2 regions of the Ensifer sp. ENS10 genome follow, and region 1 is predicted to be linked to the other one. Evidence: predicted binding sites of a transcription regulator. Region 1 holds the regulator's gene; the other holds the start of a gene.
The links. The regulator PhoB, encoded in region 1, activates phosphate uptake and scavenging genes when phosphate is short. The targets are predictions, from matches to a motif close to TGTCATNNANCTGTCAT.
Positions count from the first base shown of each region.

Region 1 (3,437 bases):
ATCGACGATCATGTCCATGCATATCATGTCCGCCTATGACGAAGAACTGAAGTACCTGACGCGCCGCATCTCGGAAATGGGCGGTCTCGCCGAGCAGATGGTCGCCGAATCCGTCCGCGCTCTGGTCAATTCCGACCTGGCGCTGGCGCAAAAGGTAATCTCGGACGACACTGTTCTCGATGATGCCGAGCGTCAGATCGGCGAGAAGGCGATCGTCACGATCGCCAAGCGCCAGCCGGTCGCCGCCGACCTTCGCGAGATCATGGGGTCGATCCGCATCGCCTCCGACCTGGAGCGTGTCGGCGACCTCGGCAAGAACACTGCCAAACGCGTGATCGCGGTTGCCGGTTCGGGCATCCCGCGCAAGCTCGCCCGCGGTCTCGAGCACCTCGCCGAGCTCGCTCTGGTGCAGCTCAAGGAAGTGCTCGACGTCTATGCGTCGCGTTCGCCGGAAAAGGCCAACAGCATTCGTGAGCGCGACGAGGAGATCGACGCGATCTACACCTCGCTGTTCCGCGAGTTGCTCACCTACATGATGGAAGATCCGCGCAACATCACGCCCTGCACGCATCTTCTGTTCTGTGCCAAGAACATCGAGCGTATCGGCGACCACGCGACCAACATCGCCGAGACGATCTATTACATGGCGACGGGTGCCCAGCCGGAGGGCGAGCGCCCGAAGGATGACAACACGTCGACGTTGGGCTCGGTCAACGACTAGAAGGTTGGAGCGGGATGCGGGGGACAACCGCATACACTTTTCCTCATCCCGCTCTGGCGTTAAACGCGCCGTTCGCAATGCATGCCCCATGAATATCATCCGGTCGCGGCTTCGGTCGCGGCCCCGAATTCCTGTATCTGAAGCATGCGGTTTTCGCCCCGCCTTTGAAAACGGCGGATGTGCTCCAGATTTAGAGTGTCTGAGTGCCGGCCGGTCCGCTGGACCCGCGCGGCGCTCGCGGTAAGGAGACGTTACCTGATGTTGCCAAAAATCGCCGTGGTCGAAGACGAAGAGGCGCTGAGCGTCCTGCTGCGTTACAATCTGGAAGCTGAAGGCTTCGACGTCGATACGATCCTCAGGGGTGACGAGGCGGAGATCCGGCTACAGGAACGCCTGCCCGACCTTCTGATCCTCGACTGGATGTTGCCTGGCGTCTCCGGCATCGAGCTTTGCCGTAGGTTGCGCCAGCGCCCGGAGACGGAGCGGCTGCCGATTATCATGCTGACGGCGCGCGGCGAGGAAAGCGAGCGCGTTCGCGGTCTGGCGACCGGTGCCGACGACTATGTGGTCAAGCCCTTCTCCACGCCGGAGCTGATGGCCCGCGTCAAGGCGATGCTCCGCCGGGCGAAGCCCGAAGTTCTCTCGACGCTGCTGCGCTGCGGCGACATCGAGCTCGACCGGGAAACCCATCGCGTCCATCGCCGCAGCCGCGAAGTTCGCCTGGGGCCGACAGAGTTCCGCCTGCTGGAGTTCCTGATGTCCTCTCCGGGCCGTGTCTTCTCGCGCTCGCAGTTGCTGGACGGCGTCTGGGGCCACGACATCTATGTCGACGAGCGGACCGTCGACGTGCATGTCGGCCGCCTGCGCAAGGCGCTGAACTTCTCGACCATGCCTGATGTCATCCGCACCGTGCGCGGCGCCGGCTACTCGCTCGAAAGCTGAGAAGGGCAAACAGAAGTCAATAAAAAAGGGGCCGATCGGCCCCTTTCGTTTTGGTCCTGTGCGGATCCTTAGCGCATCCGACGGCGCTCGGCGGACGGCTGGTAGGCAAGCCGCGCATGAAAGCTGCAATAGGGCGAAGCTTCCGGGGAATCGTTGCCGCAGAAGTGGAACTCTTCCTTCAGCGGGTCGCCGATCGGCCACTTGCAGGTGCGTTCCGTGAGCTGGGTTAGCTCGAGGCGGCGCGACATCGGCACGACCACGTCGGTCTGGATGCTGAAATCCTGCTCGGCAACGAGATCGACTTCGATCTCTTCCTTGAGAACGGTGGCGCCGGACGGACGGGCAACGGTGCGGGTCGAAACGCGCGAGGCGTAGTTCGGAGCGCGCGGCGCCGAGGTCGGCCGCTTCGGGCGGGCCGCCGCAGTGGTGCTGCCGCCGGCTTTGGCACGGCCTGGAAGGCTCAGGCGATGAACCTTGCCGATGACAGCGTTACGGCTGACGCCGCCGAGCTGTGCCGCGATCTGGCTTGCGCTCAGGCCCTCGGACCAAAGCTTCTTCAGTTTCTCCACCCGCTCGTCAGTCCAGTTCATTTCTGCACTCTCCGTTCTCAGCGTTGGGGATGGCAGAATCCCTCACCGCACCCCGGTTGAATCCCGAGGTTGCAAACGCGATAACTCTTTTGGTGACTAGGTCCGCCGCATGCGTCTAGTAATTGAATGTTAACGTACTGACCGTCGGACTCCGTGGCAAGAGTCCCGGGATTCACGCCGAATCGATTTCGTAGTTTTCCCCAACTTGCTCGGCTGGCGTTGCATTTTTGCAAGCCCTTCCGGGCGATTTTTTCGCCGCCGGGAAACGGGCTTCTCTGTTGCACTGCAAGGCTTGGTTTTATTGACATTGCGGCGCGAAATAGGAATAGTGCCTGCGCCGCCGAAAGGCGGCATTTTTGATTTTTATCGGGCCGCATGAAGCAGCGGGACCGATGCCGACTGGAGTAAGGAGAGCCTCGCATGACTGCAACCACGCCGCTTTACGATACCTACATGCGCGCGCCGTTGCGTTTCGAGCGAGGAGAGGGCGTCTGGCTGATCGCCGAAGACGGCTCGCGCTATCTCGACTTCGCCGCCGGCGTTGCCGTGAACTCGCTCGGCCACGCGCATCCGCATCTCGTCGAGGCGCTGAAGGCGCAGGCCGAGAAGGTCTGGCACCTTTCCAACCTTTACGAAGTTCCCGGTCAGGAAAGTCTTGGACGCCGCTTGGCGGCCGTCACCTTTGCCGATCGGGTCTTCTTCACCAATTCCGGTGCGGAAGCGCTGGAATGCGCGATCAAGACGGCGCGGCGGTACCACTTCGCCAAAGGCCAGCCGGAGAAGTTTCACATCATCACCTTCGAGGGCGCGTTCCACGGTCGCACGATCGCGACGATCGCCGCCGGTGGTCAGCAAAAGTACATTGAAGGTTTCGGGCCAAAGGCCCCAGGGTTCTACCAGGTTCCGTTCGGCGACATCGCGGCCGTCAAGAATGCGATCACCGAGGAGACCGCCGCGATCCTGATCGAGCCGATCCAGGGCGAGGGCGGCATCCGTCCCGCGACCAAGGAATTCATGCAGGAACTGCGCGCCCTCTGCGACGAATTCGGCCTGCTCCTGATCCTCGACGAGGTTCAGACCGGCGTCGGCCGCACCGGCAAGCTTTTTGCCCATGAGTGGACGGGCATCCGCCCGGATATCATGGCCGTTGCCAAGGGTATCGGTGGCGGCTTCCCGCTCGGCGC
Region 1 is NZ_JACVAS010000001.1:463,827-467,263, forward strand. Features, by position in the region: gene phoU (phosphate signaling complex protein PhoU) at 8-721, shown strand; gene phoB (phosphate regulon transcriptional regulator PhoB) at 980-1,663, shown strand; gene IB265_RS02310 (GcrA family cell cycle regulator) at 1,732-2,253, opposite strand; gene IB265_RS02315 (aspartate aminotransferase family protein) at 2,674-3,437, shown strand, end outside.

Region 2 (3,437 bases), 410 kb from region 1:
GGCGATGGCCCTCGTCGTCGAGAAAGCCGGACAGCGCCAGGCGGGCGGACGGAAAAACGCTGTCATCGACGTTCCGCTCGACGAGCGCGGTCAAGAGGCCGAGCATCTCCTGCCTTGCCAGCGCCATGGAAACCCCGAGACCGGCCATCTCTCGCTCAATTGCGGTCAGCCAGGACGGATCCGGGCGAAACTCGCTGAGCAGCCGGTTTCGGCTGCGCATCGCCCGATCGAATTCGCTGGCGCGTCGGCCATGCTCAGGATCGAGCGAAAGCACCAGCCGATCGAGGAAGCGCCGCCGGTCGGCCGAAGGCCCGGTGAAGAGCCCGTCCATCGATGGCGTCAGCCAGAGAACGCGCAGGTGATCCGTCAGTTCGTCGACGGTTGATGCCGGAGTTCCGTTGAGCCGCAGCCGCCGGGATTGGCCCTCGGTTACCCCGGCGGTGCCGGTGCCGATTTCGACCGGCCCCTCCATGCCCTCGACCTCCGCAAAGACGGAAAACCCGTCGCTCGCGCCGACGCGGGTGACGTCGGCGTAAGCCGCGCGCCTCAAGCCTCGTCCTGGCGAGAGGAAGGAAACCGCTTCCATCAAATTGGTCTTGCCGGCGCCGTTCTCTCCCGTCAGCACCACATGGCGCTGGTCGAGCTCCAGCGAGAGAGCCGCATAGTTGCGGAACTCCGTGAGCTTCAAGCGGTTGAGAAAGACCTTGTGGGGCATGGGCAAACCGGATTCGACGTTGGGCGCCAGCTACAGCGCCGCGCGTCATATCAGACGCGCAAAGGTCGCTGTAGCACTTTGAATTGCTGCATGTCTTCGTCCTTAAATCGAGGTCGATTTAAGGAGACATGCAGTAGGACGAAAGCGTTGGCCAAGGCAAGACGAAATGGCCAGCGCGTCGATATCGCCTGGGATAGGTCGATATCGGCAGGGGATAGGCGACAAACCCCTTGAATCAGGTGCTTTTCTTGAGCGCCTCGGTCAAATATGACAGTTTCATGACAATCCACGGATGGATATATTTGTAATGCTGGCTTGGTTCCGCAAACTGCTTCCCCGCGAAGATCGCTTCTTCGACCTTTTCGCAAAACACGCGCTCACCGTTGTCGGTGCCGCCGAAGCGCTCGACAGGCTGCTTGCCGGTGGCGACGACATGGAGAAACAGTGCGACCGGATCGTCGCGCTTGAGGATGAAGCGGATCATATTACTGGCGAAGTGCTCCTGGCGGTGCGCCGGTCCTTCATCACGCCCTTCGACCGCGGCGACATCAAGGACCTGATCCAGTCGATGGACGATGCCATCGACATGATGCACAAGACGGTCAAGACGATCCGGCTCTACGAGCAGAAGACATTCGATCCGGGCATGCGCGAGATGGCGACGATCATCGTCCAGGCCGCGCATCTGATCGGCGAGGCCATTCCGTTGCTCGACCGTATCGGCGCCAATCACAATCGCCTTATCGCCATCGCCGAGGAAGTTACCCGCATCGAGGGGCGTGCCGACGAATTGCACGACCTCGGCCTCAAGGATCTCTTCCGCCGTCACGGCGCCAGCAACCCGATGGCCTATATCATCGGCAGTGAGATCTATGGCGAGCTCGAAAAGGTGATCGATCGCTTCGAGGACGTCGCCAATGAAATCAGCGGCATCGTGATCGAGAACGTCTGATGGATGCGACGCTCGCCTTTCCGTTGCTCGTCGGGCTGATCGGCATCGCGCTGTTCTTCGACTTCCTGAACGGTTTGCACGACGCTGCCAACTCGATCGCGACAATCGTCTCGACGCGGGTGCTGAGACCGCAATACGCGGTCATCTGGGCAGCCTTTTTCAACTTCATCGCCTTCCTGTTCTTTGGCCTGCATGTGGCCGAGACGCTCGGCAAGGGCATCATCGATCCCGGCATCGTCACGCCGCTGGTGATCTTTTCGGCCCTCATGGGGGCGATCGTCTGGAACATCGTCACCTGGCTCTTCGGCATTCCGTCGAGTTCGTCGCATGCGCTGATCGGCGGCCTCGTCGGTGCCGGCCTTGCCAGCACCGGCTTTAGTTCCATCGTCTGGACCGGTCTTCTCAAGACCGTCGGCGCCATCTTCATGTCGCCGGCGATAGGCTTCTTCCTGGCCTTGCTCCTGGTGTTGATCGTCTCCTGGATTTTCGTGCGGCAGACGCCCTTTGCCGTCGACCGCACCTTCCGCGTGATGCAGTTCGTTTCCGCGTCGCTCTATTCGCTCGGCCACGGCGGCAATGACGCGCAGAAGACCATGGGCATCATTGCCGTTCTGCTCTTCTCGCAGGGCTATCTCGGTTCGGAGTTCTACGTGCCCTTCTGGGTGGTCATAACCTGCCAGGCGGCAATCGCGCTCGGCACGCTGTTCGGCGGCTGGCGCATCGTGCACACCATGGGCTCGAAGATTACCAGGCTCAATCCTATGCAGGGCTTCTGCGCCGAAACCGGCGGGGCGATCACGCTCTTTGCCGCCACCTGGCTCGGCATTCCCGTCTCGACGACGCACACCATCACCGGTGCGATCATCGGCGTCGGTGCGGCGCGGCGCGTCTCGGCGGTCCGCTGGGGGCTTGCCGGCAATATCGTGATTGCCTGGTTCATCACCATGCCGGCCGCGGCGGCGATTTCGGCGCTCGCCTATTTCCTGATCGATCTGATCTTCTGATCGAAGCGAACAGCGTCTCCCGCTTCAATCGGTGGGAGACGTGCATCATTTCTCGATCCGAGGCGCGGGGCTGTCCCGCCCGCCCTGATGCAAGGTCAGGCTCCCGGCGCGGGTGCCGGTTACGGTGAAGCTGATCTGCGCATCGATAAGCTTCGCAAAGAAACGGTGTTCGGCCTCCGGAAAGATTTCGATCCGATCCTGTCCCGTTGCCTGGGCAAACAGCCGATCTCCATCGCGAAAGATCGTCAGCTCGAAGCTGGGGGCCAGCCGATAGGTGCCGACATAGGCGTCATAGCTCGTCGGATCGACGGTTATCGCAGTGCGCCTGGCATTTGCCGGCGCAAGCGGAGCGTTGCGGTTGAGCAGGTGTTGGCCGATATCGTCCACGCCGACCTCGGTCGACGCATTGGAGAGGGCGACGACGCCGATACCGGTCGACGGTCGGTAGCCGACGAAGGACCGATAGCCGCCGGTCCCGCCATTGTGCCAGATAATCTGCTCGTCGCCCTTGCCCGAGATCACCCAGCCGAGTGCCTGCTGGTCGTCTCCCCCGTTGCCGAGCGGCTGCCGGGTCGCAAGTAGCATGGTGAAGGCCGGCGCCAGCGGCGATGACGTTTTCCCCATGGCCGCCTCCAGGAATATCAGAAGATCGTTCGTCGTGGAGCGCAGCGCGCCGGCTCCTTGCAGCGCGTTGAGATCCCAGTCTCTCACCGGCTCCAGCGCCGCATTGTGGCCCGTCGCCCGCCTTTCGGCCCAGCCGGGCTGC
Region 2 is NZ_JACVAS010000001.1:52,196-55,632, forward strand. Features, by position in the region: gene recF (DNA replication/repair protein RecF) at 1-715, opposite strand, end outside; gene IB265_RS00275 (DUF47 family protein) at 1,023-1,667, shown strand; gene IB265_RS00280 (inorganic phosphate transporter) at 1,667-2,671, shown strand; gene IB265_RS00285 (serine hydrolase) at 2,717-3,437, opposite strand, start outside.
Region 2: the regulator PhoB is predicted to act here: its motif matches at 983-999, upstream of IB265_RS00275 (DUF47 family protein).